3 regions of the Acidovorax sp. GW821-FHT10E04 genome follow, and region 2 is predicted to be linked to each of the others. Evidence: predicted binding sites of a transcription regulator. Region 2 holds the regulator's gene; each other region holds the start of a gene.
The links. Region 2 encodes FNR, which switches genes on or off when oxygen is low (the NO sensors DNR and NnrR bind a similar motif). Its sites were predicted from a motif close to TTGATNNNNATCAA; they were not measured.
Positions count from the first base shown of each region.

Region 1 (4,867 bases), on a different contig from region 2:
CGGGACGCCTAGAGCCCCAATACTCCTGTTTTTATAGCTGCCAGCGCTTTATGGACAAGCGCCAGCGGCCAATTTGATCTGAAACTCATCTGAAAGGACCTCCCCATGACCCGTGAAGTCGTCGTCGTTTCCGCAGTGCGCACCGCCATCGGCACCTTTGGCGGCAGCCTCAAGGACGTGCCCCCCACCGAGCTGGGCGCGCTCGTGGTGCGCGAATCGCTCGCGCGTGCCAACGTGGAAGGCAAGGACGTGGGCCACGTGGTGTTCGGCCACGTGGTCAACACCGAGCCCAAGGACATGTACCTCTCGCGCGTGGCCGCCATCCACGGCGGCTGCGGCGAAGGCACGCCCGCCTACAACGTGAACCGCCTGTGCGGCTCGGGCCTGCAGGCCATCGTCAACGCCAGCCAGTCCATCCTGCTGGGCGACACCGACGTGGCCATTGGCGCCGGGGCCGAGAACATGAGCCGCGTGCCCTTTGCCAGCCTGAACATGCGCTGGGGCGCCCGCATGGGCGACACCAAGATGGTGGACATGATGATCGGCGCGCTGCACGACCCCTTCCACAACATCCACATGGGCGTGACGGCGGAGAACACCGCCGCCAAATGGGGCATCAGCCGCGAAGACCAGGACAAGCTGGCCGTGGAAAGCCACAACAGGGCCGAGCGCGCCACGCAAAACGGCCTGTTCAAGGACCAGATCGTGCCCGTCACCCTGAAAAGCAAGAAGGGCGACGTGTTGTACGCCACCGACGAGCATTTCCGCCCCGGCGCCACGATGGAGGACCTGGCCAGGCTCAAGCCCGTGTTCCAGAAGGAGAACGGCACGGTGACGGCCGGCAACGCCTCGGGCATCAACGACGCCGCCGCCGCCGTGGTGCTGATGGAAGCCGGCGCCGCCAAGGCCCGTGGCGCCAAGCCCCTGGCCCGCCTGGTGGCCTATGCCCACGCGGGCGTGGACCCCAAGTACATGGGCATCGGCCCCGTGCCCGCCACGCAGCTGGCGCTGAAAAAGGCAGGCCTCACGGTGAACGACCTCGACGTGATCGAAGCCAACGAGGCCTTTGCCGCCCAGGCCTGCGCCGTCACCAAGGACCTGGGCCTGGACCCGGCCAAGGTCAACCCGAACGGATCGGGCATCTCGCTGGGCCACCCCATCGGCGCCACCGGCGCGCTCATCACCGTGAAGGCGCTGCACGAACTGCAGCGCGTGCAGGGCCGCTACGCGCTGGTGACCATGTGCATCGGCGGCGGCCAGGGCATCGCCGCGATCTTCGAGCGCATCTGACCCGTGCCGCCCGGCCTTGCCATCGCCAGTGGCGATGTTGCCACCCTGTATCGGCAAGGCCAGCCCCGCGCAGGATCGGCGATCATCCGTGGGTGCTGGCACCAAGACCAGCAGAGCGGAGCGCGCCTGCGCGGCCGCCTGTCCATATTGAACCGACGGAGACATCTCTCACCATGATTCGCACCCTGCTTTCCTTCACCGCCCTCGCCTTCGCCGTGGGCACCACCGCGCACGCCCAGGCCCCCGCACCGGCTGCGGCCTACCCCACCAAGCCCATCCGCCTGATCGTGCCCTTCCCGCCCGGCGGCGGCACCGACATCCTCTCGCGCCTGGTGGCCACCAAGCTCACCGAGAGCGCCAAGTGGACCGTGGTGGCCGACAACAAGGCGGGCGCCGGCGGCACCATCGGCATCGGCGAGGCCGTCAAGGCGGCCCCCACGGGCTATGACCTCGTGATGGGCCAGAAGGACAACCTCGTGATCGGCCCCTGGCTCTACAAGAACCTGCCCTGGGACCCCACCAAGGACCTGACCGCCGTGGCCCACGTCGCCTACACGCCCGTGGTCATCGCCACCAGCGTCAACTCCAAGTACAAGACCCTGGCCGACGTGGTGGCCGCCGCCAAGGCCGCGCCCGGGACCATCACCTATGGCTCGCCCGGCAACGGCACGTCCATCCACCTGGCGGGCGACCTGTTCGAGAAGGCCGCGGGCGTGAAGCTGAGCCACATTCCCTACAAGGGATCCAATCCCGCGCTGATGGATGCGCTGGCGGGCAATGTGGACCTGCTGGTCTCGTCCCTGCCCTCGGCCATGGGCCAGATCAAGTCCGGCAAGCTGCGCCCCCTGGCCGTGACCTCGGCCAAGCGCAGCTCGTCCCTGCCCGAGGTGCCCACCGTGGCCGAGTCGGGCTTCAAGGACTTCGACGTGAGCACCTGGTACGGCGTGTTCGCCCCCGCCGGCACGCCGGCCACCGTGGTGAGTGCCATCAACGCCGAGGTCAACAAGCTGCTGGCCACCGCCGACATGAAGGCCGCCATCCATGCCCAGGGCGCGGAGCCGGAAGCCATGTCCGCCGCGCAGTTCGGCACCCTGCTCAAGACCGACTACGCCAAGTGGAAGGGCATCGTCGAAGCCTCGGGCGCGAAGATTGAGTGACCCCCTGAGGCGCTTCGCGCCTTCCCCCTGAAGGGGGACGCAGCCGGTGGCCTGGCAAAGCCAGATCCACGGGTGCACTGGCGGGGGGCGTGCCTGTTCCACGAGCTGTGGAATGTGGGATGCGCTGGTGCGCGGCGCCATCGAGAACTGAAATGAGGAACGGCTCCTTTCGGAGCCGTTCCTCATGGGGGATGGCGCTCAGTCCCTCACGACCAGCACCGGGATGTGCACCACGCCCAGCACGCGCTGCGTGACGCTGCCCAGCACCAGCTTTTCAAGCCCGCGGCGGCCGTGCGAGCCCATCACGATGAGATCGGCGCCCGTGCTTTCCAGCGCGCGCAGGATGCCTTCATGCACTGCGTGGCCTTCGCCCACCACGGTGGTCACCGGCACGCCAGCCTCGGCCATGGCCTTCTTGGTGGCATCCAGGGCGCTGTTGGCCTCGGCGGTGGCCGCGTTGATGTACTGGGCCTGGCCGTAGGCGAAATCAGCCCCCACGCCCGTGAAGGGATAGGGATCGACCACGTAGACCGCCGTCACGGCGCTGCCAAAGGTCTTGGCCAGGGCCGCGGCCTTGGAGACCGCGAGCATCGAGGTGTTGGAACCGTCGACTGGAACCAGAATGTGCTTGAACATGGTGCTTCTCCTTGAGTTGAGTGTGGGACCTGGCTTGTGGCCCGGCCATGGACATCAGTTTGAACGCCCACCATACCGCGCATCTTGATTCGCATCAAATCGGACGCACTCCCTTGCCGGCGTTCAGCGGCCCGCAGGGGCCTGCCCGACCACATCCGCCCCCTGGAAACCACCCCGGCGGCAGGTGACCACGAGGGTGTCGCGATACCCCCCCTCGCCCAGGGGCTGGATGGGCGTGGATTCATGGATCATGCGCGCATCGTCCAGCAGCAGCAGGGACCACGGCTCGGTCAGCGTGAAGCGCTGGCCGCTGGGGCCCGCCGCCTCGAATACCCGCGTCTCGCCGCCCTTGATGCCCTCGCGCCCCACGAGGAACACGGCCACCAGGTCGACGCCGTCGCGGTGGGCGCCCTCGGGGGTGGGCCGGCCAATGCCGTCGGTGGTGTCGATGCGGAACTGGTGGGCCTCGACGAACCAGGATGCAGGCGCCTCGGAGCGCGCAAACACGGCATCGGACACCCCGGCCAGCGCTGCCAGCAGCTGCTGCCACACCGGCCGGGCGACGGTGGCGGGCTCCATGGGGGCAAACCAGCGCTCCATGCCGCCATGCAGCGCGTTGTACTCCACAGGCTGCCAGTGCGCGCGGTGCGGCACCTGCCGCACCTGCCCGTCCTGCACCACAAAGCAGGCATGGCGGCGGCGGCGGTAGCGCCCGCCGTCCTTGAGGAAATCATCGGGGGGCAGCCCCGCCCAGTCGCCGTTCAGGCCCAGCAATTCCGGCAGGGCGCAGCCCGTCCAGCGGGCCACGTCCGCCGGCGACAGGACGGCAAAGCCGTTCTGCCGCAGCTGGCTGGCGACATCCTGGGGGGCGGTGAAGGGGGGAGAAAAAGTGACTTGGGCCATAGAGGCCCGAGCTTAACCGCTGGTGCCGGCACCGCGTCTGCGATGGCGCAAACGCGGTGCAGCGCGGCGCGGCCTTGCAGGGAGGTGCGCCGCGCGGTCCGTCAATCAGTCAGTCGCGGTGGCCATGTCCATGGCCCTTGCCATTGTTGCCGCGGCCCCGGTCATGGTCGCGGTCCTGCTTGCCGCCGTGGCGATGGTCGTCATCCCACCGGCGGTCATCGCGGCCAGGGCCCCGGTGCGGAGGGCCACGGCGTGGTGGCGGCTCCTGCACGAAGTACACCGGCTGGCTGCACGCGTTGTAGCGCGCGCAGTGCTTGCCCCAGTTCTTGGCATGGCCGGGCGGCACGTAGAGGTAGATCGGCGAGCGCGGCACCACGACCGCGGGGCGGTGGATGATGACCGGCTCGGCATACAGCAGCGGCGGCGGTGGCGCATTGCCGATGTTGATGCGGCCGTACACGCCGGGGGCCAGCTCGCCGCCCACCGTGGCATTGATGTAGGTCTGCGCATGCGCGCCGCCCGCCGCGGCGAGCAGCAGCGCGGCCGCCGCGCCAGACAGGAGGAGACGGATCGTGGACATCGTGGTCATGGTTGTGGTTTTCATCGGGAACTCCTTGCTTGTACCGCCCGGAACAGCACACGATGTGCGGCTGCGGTGCGCGGACCCTGATTTGTAACAAAGCCCGCCCTACCCTAAACCCGAATCCGCGCAAAAGATGTAAGCAAATGGCGACAGAACCGGGCTGCCCGCCGCCGCCCCACGCCGCCTGAGGCAGGTTCATCCGGCGGCCCGGCGTGCCCGGCAAATGCGTGCAGTCGCCGGGCTTGGAGTAGCATGTGCCACCACCCGCTTCGGTCCAGGAGACAGCGATGCCCCACGA
Region 1 covers NZ_JBWKMT010000001.1:1,028,823-1,033,689, forward strand. The annotation lists gene AC07OC_RS04665 (SDR family NAD(P)-dependent oxidoreductase) at 1-12, shown strand, start outside; gene bktB (beta-ketothiolase BktB) at 106-1,290, shown strand; gene AC07OC_RS04675 (tripartite tricarboxylate transporter substrate binding protein) at 1,464-2,447, shown strand; gene AC07OC_RS04680 (universal stress protein) at 2,646-3,083, opposite strand; gene AC07OC_RS04685 (2OG-Fe dioxygenase family protein) at 3,207-3,986, opposite strand; gene AC07OC_RS04690 (hypothetical protein) at 4,096-4,590, opposite strand; gene AC07OC_RS04695 (PilZ domain-containing protein) at 4,857-4,867, shown strand, end outside.
Region 1: AC07OC_RS04680 (universal stress protein) is a predicted target of FNR. The motif match lies at 3,168-3,181, and genes of this name have one in related genera.

Region 2 (4,867 bases):
GTTCGAAGGCCTTGTCGAAGGAGCCCACCCGCGCCGCGGCGGCACGGCAACACTTGCCTGCCCGAAGCCACGGGGCGGGACAATCCCCCTCATGGGGATGTGGGTTACCGAAACCGCCTCGCCCTCAGGCCGCCGCGGCCCGAATGCACGCTAGCGGCACCACAGTGAGGGTTTGTAGACGAGGTCCATCCACAGTGCCCAGCTTGCCACCGCGCAGAGCAGGCCACCGGCGGCGCGCGTCCCCCAGTCCGCGCGCACGGTGTTGAGCCGGGCCCGCAACCGCGTCCAGGCCCAGGGCCCGCCGACCAGCCAGACGCCGCTGCCAATGCCAAAAAGCGCCATGGACAATGCGCCCTCCAGGGGCCCTCCGCTCAAGGCAGCCACCAGCAGCGCCGAATACAGCAAGCCACAGGGCATCAGCGCCCAGAGAAACCCCGCGGCAAGAATGCCTCCCGGGGCACGGACCAGAGGCCGCACGCGCTCCCACACGCCACGGCCCGCCTGCTCCACCCAGAGCGGCTGCCGCGCCTGGACCATCAGCATCAGCCCCCACGCCATCACCGCGACGTGCATCAAGGTCCACGCCGGGCGCAGTGCCATGGTCTGCTGAGTGAGCCACGCCAGGCTGTCCATGGCCAGGGCGGCCAGCCCGCCCGCCAGGGCATATCCCGTCAGGCGGCCCGTATGAAAGGCCACGGCCCGCCGGGCCACGCCACCGCGCGGTGCCCACCGCACCGCCTGCACCTTCGGGGGAGCCCCCTCCGCCGGCGCCCCGGCGCCCGGGGCGGATGCGCAGCCCGCGCTCCCCTGCCCCACCACGGCGCCACAAGGTGCCGAGCACATGGCCAGGCAATGGGACCCGCCAACGAGCCCCATCAACAAGGCAGTCGAGGCAACCGTTGCAAGCATGGGATTCAGATGATGCGTGAAAAACGCGCGCGGTTGCGGTCTGCCTGCAGATATCGGTCGAAAACCATGGCGATGCCGCGCACGAAGAACCAGCCCATGGCCGTGACCTCGACACCGTCGGGCCTCACCTTGACCAGTCCCTGCTCGGCCATGGTGTCGAGTTGCGCCAGTTCGGCGGAGAAATAGTGCCGAAAATCGAGGAGCCAGGCCTGTTCCATGGGCTCGAACAGCAGTTCTCCCTGGCACATCAAGGACATGATGACGGCACGGCGCACGAGGTCGTCCCGCGTCAGGGCCAGGCCACGCACCACGGGCAGACGCCCCTGGTTCAGCAGGTCGTAGTACTCATCCAGGGTCTTGGCGTTCTGGCTGTAGGTGGCGCCGACCCTGCCAATGGCCGACACGCCCAGGCCGATCAGGTCGCAGTCGGGCTGGGTGCTGTAGCCCTGGAAGTTGCGGTGCAAGCGGCCCTGCCGCTTGGCGACGGCCAGCGAGTCCTCCGGCAGCGCGAAGTGGTCCATCCCCACATACACATAGCCGGCGCCCATGAACGCGTCGAGCGAACGGGAGAGCATCGACACCTTGCCGGAGGCTGCGGGCAGTTCGGCGGAGAGGATGCGGCGCTGGGGCTTGAACCGCTCCGGCAGGTGGGCATAGGCATACAGCGCAATGCGATCAGGCCGCAACTGAACCACCTGCGCCAGCGTGCGGTCGAACGACTCCGGCGTCTGGCGCGGCAACCCGTAGATCAGGTCCACATTGATCGATTCGAAGCCGAGCGAGCGCGCGGATTCCACCAGCGAAAACACCTGTTCGGCGGGCTGGATGCGGTGCACCGCCTTCTGAACCTCGGGGTCAAAATCCTGCACGCCAAAACTCAGCCGGTTGAATCCAAGCTCCGCGAGCACGGCAAGCCGGTCGGCATTGACGGTACGGGGGTCCACCTCGATCGAGTACTCCCCGCCCGGCGCCAGGGTGAAGCTGCGCTGGAGCATCGCCATGAGTTCCCGCAAGCCATCGTCCGACAGGAAGGTGGGGGTGCCGCCGCCCAGATGCAGCTGGCTCACCACCTGCCCCGTGCCGCAGTGCGCCGTGTGCAGATCGATCTCGCGGCTGAGATAGCGCAGATAGACTTCAGCCCGGTCGTGGTGCTTGGTGATGATCTTGTTGCAGGCGCAGTAGTAGCACAGCGACTCGCAAAAAGGGATGTGCACATACAGGGACAAGGGCAGCGCCTTGGTCAGGGTGCCCATGCGGCGCTGCTCGAGGGCGAGGGCGTAGTCCTCCTGGCCGAAGGCTTCCACAAACCGGTCGGCCGTCGGATAGGAGGTATAGCGGGGGCCTGGTACGTCAAAACGGCGCAGCAGGTCAGGCGAAACAGCGGTCATGGGGCGAATCCTTGCGTACACCTTGACTGTGCCGTAAGCTGCCCCCCATGTCCTTGACATGAATCAAGTGATGGAGTGGCCGGAACAGCGACAATTTGATGCATGTCAGTCGCCTGCCCGCCCTCCAAGAGACTCCCTCTTCGGCCATCGGGCGGTATGCTCGAAACCTAACTCCGCCCTGTGCCTATGAACCCGCTCACCATCAAAGTCGCCTGTTCCAATTGCAACCTGCGCGAGCTGTGCATGCCGGTGGGCCTGAGCGAAGAGCAACTGCACCGCATCGACGAGGTCGTTGCAGTTCGCCGCAAGGTGAAGCGCGGCGGTACGCTGTTTCGCAATGGTGAGTCGTTCACCTCGCTTTATGCCATCCGCACCGGCTTTTTCAAGACCTGCGTGGCCACCGAGGACGGACGCGACCAGGTCACGGGGTTCCAGATGGCGGGCGAGATCATCGGCCTGGACGGCATCGTGAATGACCACCACACCTGCGATGCGGTGGCCCTGGAAGACGCCGAGGTCTGCGTCATGCCGTTTGACCGCATCGAGGAATTGTCCCGCGAGGTCACCGCGCTGCAGCACCACGTGCACAAGATCATGAGCCGCGAGATCGTGCGCGAACACGGCGTGATGCTGCTGCTGGGCAGCATGCGTGCCGAGGAGCGCCTGGCAGCGTTCCTGCTCAATCTGGTGCAGCGCCTGCACGCCCGCGGATTCTCGCAGTCCGAGCTGGTGCTGCGCATGACGCGCGAGGAGATCGGCAGCTACCTGGGCCTCAAGCTCGAGACCGTGAGCCGCACCTTCTCCAAGTTTGTGGAAGAAGGCATTGTCGAAGTCAAGCAGCGCCATGTCCGCATCCTCGAGACCGACGCGCTCAAGCGCATCGTGAACAACCAGTCCGCCTGCCACTGAGCAAGGCGAGCCAGGTCCGCCCGTCCCGGCAACGCCTTGCCACCGGAGCCCGGCCGGTGCGCTGTTCAAGGGCAGGATGATGTCTTTCGGCAATCATCAGGGCGCTCGCCTTCGGGCACGGGGCAGCGGTTGAGTTCAAAGGGCGACATTGCCAGCAGCGTGGTCAACGCGCTGGAGGCCATGGTGATGGCCCAGAACGCAAAGAACGCGAGCGTGTAGACGCCCTGGCGCGACAGGGCCAGCGGCTGCCCGAACCAATGCAGGTCCTGCGGGTCCACCATAGCAAAAACCAGCATCTCCATCGCGCCCGCCATCAGAAAGGCGGGCCATGCAATCCACATCAGGCGTTGCGTCCACATCGGGGTTGTCTCCTGGTAAGGCCGCGCAGACCCGCTGCTCGGCCAGGGGTTTCAGCGTGGCTGGTCCTGAACCGGTGTCGCCGCGTGGTTGCGGCCCTTCATGGCCGGGGCCAGGCTCTTCTCCGGAGCCTCCAGCGTCTTGTTGATTTCGATGCCCTGGCGGTAGTAGTCCTCGACGACCACGGGGTCTGGCCGCGAAATCGCCAGCCACAGCGTGACAAAGCCCGCCACGATGACGATGGCAGGGCCGGCGATGATCAGCCAGACGTGGCCGAATTTCCACCAGGGCGCAGCGGTGGCGGGGGCGGAGCCGATGGCTGGATTGGATGGCATGGGTGCTTGCTCCTCAAAAATCTTCTCGGTCATACAACGTCCCCGGGGCCGTGCACCGGGGTGCACGTCGCCTCATCGGGGCACCAGGAATACGGACTTCTCGGTCACATGGGCCGCAGCGCCCACCGCCTGCACATCGAACTGCACGGCATGGGAGCCCGGGGGCGCGGAGCCATACGGTATCTGCAGGCGCACGGCCACCCACCGGGACTCCGCGGGGCCAATGTCCACCTCGGCTTCAGAGGCCACCTCCAGCCCGTCCAGGCCGCGGGCGCCGATGCGGTAGCGCTGGGGGCCTTCGGTGGCGTTCATGATCTGCAGGCGGTAGATATTCTCCAGCTTGCCGCCCGCCACGATGCGCGACAGGGCCGCGCGGTCGCGCACCACATCCACCTTGAGCGGCGTGCGGGTGACCAGGCTGGCCATCATGCCCACGCACAGTGCCACCAGCACGGCGGTGTAGATCAGCACGCGAGGCCGCAGGACGCGCCGCAGGATCTGCGACTGGCTCCAGCGCTGCGCCACGCCGTTCAGCGTGGAAAAGCGGATCAGCCCCCGGGGGTAGTGCATCTTGTCCATCACCGTGTTGCACGCATCCACGCACAGTCCGCAGCCAATGCACTCGTACTGCAGGCCCTTGCGGATATCGATGCCCACGGGACACACCTGCACGCACAGGGTGCAGTCAATGCAGTCGCCCAGGCCCTTGGCCTTGTGGTCGATCGTCTTGTTGCGCGGGCCGCGCGGCTCGCCGCGTTCCACGTCATAGCTCACGATCAGGGTGTCCCGGTCGAACATCGCGCTCTGAAAGCGCGCGTAGGGGCACATGTACTTGCACACCTGCTCGCGCATGTAGCCCGCATTGCCATACGTGGCAAAGCCGTAGAACAGCACCCAGAATATCTGCCAGTTGCCCTGCAGCGCCAGCAGTTCCGCGCCGAGCTCGCGGATGGGCACGAAATAGCCCAC
Region 2 covers NZ_JBWKMT010000002.1:410,514-415,380, reverse strand. The annotation lists gene AC07OC_RS06895 (sulfite exporter TauE/SafE family protein) at 151-909, opposite strand; gene hemN (oxygen-independent coproporphyrinogen III oxidase) at 915-2,297, opposite strand; gene fnr (fumarate/nitrate reduction transcriptional regulator Fnr) at 2,484-3,206, shown strand; gene AC07OC_RS06880 (hypothetical protein) at 3,272-3,565, opposite strand; gene AC07OC_RS06875 (FixH family protein) at 3,617-3,898, opposite strand; gene ccoG (cytochrome c oxidase accessory protein CcoG) at 3,971-4,867, opposite strand, start outside.

Region 3 (4,867 bases), on a different contig from region 2:
CGGCCTACCGCCTTTTCGGCACGCCCCTGCCCCTGCGCAAACCGGGCCGCAGCGCCGTGCCGCCCGGCCACTGGCGCACGGAACGCTGGCCGTTCGAAGACGCCGAGATCACGCTTTACCTGCCCCAGGCCCAGCCGCACGGCCCCACGGTGCTGCTGCTGCACGGCTGGGGCGGCCACGCGCGCCAGATGCTGCCGCTGGCCGGCGCCCTGGCCGCGCGGGGCCTGCGCCCGGTGCTGGTGGACCTGCCCGCGCACGGCGGCAGTCGGGGCCGCGTGAGCAACCTGCCGCAGTTCGCGCGCGCCATCGAATACGCCACCGCCCGCCTGCATGCGCAGGATTCGGCGCCCAGCGCCGTGGTAGCCCATTCGCTCGCGGCCAACGCGGCGGCCCATGCGGCCAGCCGGGGCCTGGCCACCGGGCGGCTGGTGCTGCTGGCGCCGCCCGCGTCGCCCCACGAATACACGCGCCTGTTCGCGCAGGTGTTCGGCCTGTCGGAGCGCACGCGCGCTTCCATGCAGCGGCGCATCGAGGCGCGCGAGGGCATCCTGATGCGCCAGTTCGAGCCCCCGGCCGTGGGTCCGCGCATCGCGCTGCCCACCCTGGTGGTGCACGACCGGGGCGACCGCATCAACCGCTTTGCCGATGGCGAGGCCTACCGCGACCACATTCCTGGCGCCACGCTGCTGGCCACCGAAGGGCTGGGCCACCGCAAGATCCTGCAGCAGGATGGCGTGCTGGCGGCCGTGGCCGATTTCGTGGCGGGCCCGGGCCATCCACGCTGACGGGCCCGGGAGCCAGGGGGCCCGGCGGGGGGCCGCGCGGCGCAGCGGGCGGTGCGGGGTGGCTCGGCGCTCCGCCGCGCGGTGTCGCCAACAGTTACAGCCGCAAGGCGAACAGGACGCGGCCAGCGCCTATCATCCGCAGTCGTGCGTGCCCCCAGGGCCGCTCTTGCCGATGATTCACCGGTGTGCTGCCTGCCACCGGTGGCCCCACGCCGCTACCTGTTGTCTCCGATGCACGCTCTCCTGTCCGCCTGGCCCGCCCTGGCCCTGCTGTTGCCCGCGCTGGTGCTGGTGTCGGCCTTCTATTTCCTGGCCAAGGGCGACCGCCGCGCGTTCTCGCACCTGCTGGCCCTGCTGGCGTGTTTCCTGATCGGCGCGCTGCTGATGGAGTTCTTCATCTTCATGGCGGCGCGCATGGCCCGTTCGGGCAGCCGCGAGGCCGTGCTGGGCGCCGGCACCCGCCAGCTGCTGGAAACCATGGCCAATCCGCGCTCCATCACCGCCCCGCCCCTGTCGCTGGCGGCCGTGGCGGCCTACAGCGTGCTGGCGTCGTACCTGTGGCTGCTGGTCACCTGGGGCCTGCACCTGCGCGGCAAGCCTGCCGGCGGCGCCGGAAAGAAGAAAGCGGCCAAGCGCCCGCCGCGCAAGCCGGCCCGGGCCTGATCCACGGGCCTTGGGGTCTTTGGGGCCCCTAGCGCTGGATACATCAGCGCCGACAGCTATATATTTAATAGCATATCCTGCGCGCACACTTGACGCAGGGCAACCCCCGGCGCGCGGAGCGCATCCACAATGGCAGGCGATCCCCTCCGGTCGCGGGGGTGCGTACCAGGCTGTCCACCTCCTGCCTTTTCCTGCCATGACTTCCTCCTTCTCCTCCTCCCACAGCGATGTCCTCATCGTCGGCGCGGGGCCCGCGGGCCTGTCGCTGGCCATTTCCCTGGCCCACGCCGGTTTCACGGCCACGGTGGTCGAGCAGCAGCCCCAGGCCGCGCTGGCCGCCCCCGCGCCCGACGGCCGCGAGATCGCGCTGACCCACCCCAGCCGCGCCACGCTCCAGCGGCTGGGCACCTGGGCGCAACTGGCGCCGCACGAGACCGGCGCCATCCGCGAGGCCCAGGTGCATGACGGGCCGCTCGGCCAGCGCAGCGCGCTGCAGCTCGACGCCCAGCGCTCGGGCCACGGGGCGCTGGGCTTCATCGTCCCCAACCACGCGCTGCGCCGCACCGCCTATGCGGTGGCCGCGCAAACGCCCGGCGTGCGCATCGTCACCGGCGCCCAGGTGACGCGCGTGGCCACCCTGGCCACGCATGCCGAGCTGGAGTACCGCCTGCTTGCCCCCACAGACACGGCCCCGGACGCGGAGGCCCCTTCACCCCAGCGCCTGCAGGCGCCCTTGCTGGTCGCGGCGGACAGCCGCTTCTCGGCCACGCGGCGCCAGCTGGGCATTGGCGCGCGCATGGCGGACTTCGGCCGCACCGTGATCGTCTGCCGCATGCGCCATGCCCGGCCCCATGGCTGCGTGGCGCACGAGTGTTTCGGCTACGAACGCACGCTGGCCATCCTGCCCCTGCCGGATGCGGTGGATGCCGCAGACGCGGCCGACACGGCCGGCAGCCCGCACCTGTGCTCGGTCGTGGTCACCGCAGGCGCTGCGGATGCCGCCACGCTGATGGCGTTGCCCGCCGACGCCTTTGCCGCCCAGGTGCGGGCGCAGTTCGACAACCGCCTGGGGCCCATGCAGCTCGACGGAGAACGCCACGCCTACCCGCTGGTGGCCGTGTACGCGGATCGCTTTGCCTCCCACCGCTGCGCGCTGCTGGGCGACGCGGCCGTGGGCATGCACCCGGTGACGGCCCACGGCTACAACCTGGGCCTGGCCGGCGTGGAGCGCCTGACCGCCGCCCTGCTGGCCGCGCGCGGCCAGGGCCGCGATATCGGAGACAGCGCAATCCTGTCCGGCTATGGACGCGCACACCACCACCACGCATGGCCGATCTACGAAGGCACGAACGCCATCGTGCGGCTGTACACCGATGCCCGCCCCCTGCCCCGCCTGCTGCGCCAGCTGGTGCTGCAGGGCGCCCGGCGCCTGCCACCGCTGCAGGCGGCCATCGTGGGGCAGCTCACCGGCAAGCCGCCCGCGTGGACCGAGCTGCTGGGGCGCCTGGCACGGCAGTGACACGTCCGCCCCCGGCCAGCCCGCCGGCCGCCACCGGGTGCCGCCCCCTTTCCACGCGCGAAAGGGAAGAAGTGGCAGCGCCCGCGCCCACGCCACGGGCGCTCAGGGGGTGGTGACTTCCAGCTCCACCATGCCGTACAGCGGCGCGCCCAGCCAGGGCCACCACAGGGTCTCCAGCGCCAGGCCCGCCCAGCCATAGCATTCCGCCACGCTGTGCGCGTGCCGCAGCGCCAGGCGCGGGTGCGCGGCGGACAGGTCGGCCAGGCGTGCCAGGCCCCAGCGGAACTCGGCCCCCGTGGGTCCCACGCTCGCGTGCCGGCCGGCCGTGCCCACGGCCCGGTGGGTGAGCACGTCCAGCACCAGGCGCGAGCCCGGGGGCGCGCACTGCGCGAACTCGTGCAGCACCGCCTGCACCTGGCCTGGCTCCAGGTACATGAGCACGCCCTCGCACACCACCAGCACGGGCGCCGCTGCCGCCCCGCTCCCCGCCGCGCGCGGCGGCAGGCCCAGCCGGTGCCACCAGCCGGGCTGGGTGATGTCCGCCTCGGCCAGCCGTGTGCGCGGGCACCGCGCGGGCAGCAGTTGCCGTCGCAGCGCCATCACCTCGGGCAGGTCGGCGTCGAGCCAGTGGTTGGCGCCGGTGTCCAGCCACTGGAAATGGTGCGACAGGCCGCAGCCCAGGTTCACGCCCTGGCCCCCGGGGTGCCTGAGGAAGAAGCCCTGCGCGGTGTCCCGGATGATCCGGGTGCGCCACAGCACGTTCAGCACGGTGGGCAGGTCGTTGAGGTAGGGCTCCACATCGGTGCCCAGCCGCTCCAGCAGCCCGGCGGCCACCGCATCGCCGCAGGCCAGCCAGGGAAAGTAATGGTTGCCCCGCGCCCGCGCCGCCAGCGGGATGAGCAGGGTGCTGGGCACGGCGGGCAAGGGCGCGTGCCGCAGCGGGGCCGGTGCCGCGGCGCTGCGTGGCGCGGGCGCCCGCCCGGCGGATGCCCGGGGACGGCGTCGGCTTCGGTGCGGCTGCAGCGGCAAGATCGTCTCCTCCTGTGGTCGCAGGGGCGCCCCGTTTGGCGGAATGGATGGACGGGGTCAGGCAGTACGGCGGCCACGCGCACAGGCTGCTGGCCGCCACGGGAGACTGCGGCGACGGACTGGGGCCGCCGGGAAGTCTGCGAACGCCATTGTGGTCCGAACCCGGTCCGGTGTGCCCATTTCGCAGGGCCGCGCAAGGGTATATGCAAACGCGGGAAATGGCCGGCGCGGCTACACCCGCTTGGTCAACACCTCCCAGACCAGCGAGACGCCCGCGGCCAGCAGGTCGCCGGTGAAGGAGTCGCCATCGCCATCCCGCGCGCCGCTGAAGGCACTCTTTTGCCGCTCGCGCTCGGCCCGGCTGCGGTCGCGCTCCAGCGCCACCAGGGCATCGCCAATGTCCACGGTCGCCGCCGGCGTGCCGTGCGCGGCCTGGGCCGGGCGGGCGCCAGCCCGGGCGTAGCCCTCCATCGCGCGCACCACCGCGTCGGGGTCGATGAGCGAGAACGCCGCGCGGCAGTAGGGGCAGGCGTGGTCCTTGCGGATGTCCACGGGCGCGCCGCAGCTGGTGCAGTAGATGGCGCCCACGCGCCGGGCCAGGTCGTCGATCTCGGGGCGCGTCATGTGGCGCACGAAGCCCTTTTCCACCATGAAGGAGGAAAAGGTGCTGAACCGCCCGTGCTGGCGCGCGCAGCGGTAGGTCATGTAGCGGCCGCTGCGCACAACGTCGAAGCCCTGGTCCAGCGCGCAGCTGCAGCGCGGGCAGGCCATGCGCGCCTGCAGCGGGCGGTGTTCATGGGTGCGGTGTTCGTGCAGCAGGCGGAACAGGTCCACCACCGCCTGGGGCGAGAGCTTGAGGTTCTCGTGCCGG
Region 3 covers NZ_JBWKMT010000003.1:587,885-592,751, reverse strand. The annotation lists gene AC07OC_RS12090 (alpha/beta fold hydrolase) at 1-785, shown strand, start outside; gene AC07OC_RS12085 (hypothetical protein) at 1,017-1,448, shown strand; gene ubiM (5-demethoxyubiquinol-8 5-hydroxylase UbiM) at 1,645-2,967, shown strand; gene AC07OC_RS12075 (class I SAM-dependent methyltransferase) at 3,070-3,882, opposite strand; gene AC07OC_RS12070 (zf-TFIIB domain-containing protein) at 4,228-4,867, opposite strand, start outside.
Region 3: ubiM (5-demethoxyubiquinol-8 5-hydroxylase UbiM) is a predicted target of FNR. The motif match lies at 1,538-1,551, and genes of this name have one in related genera.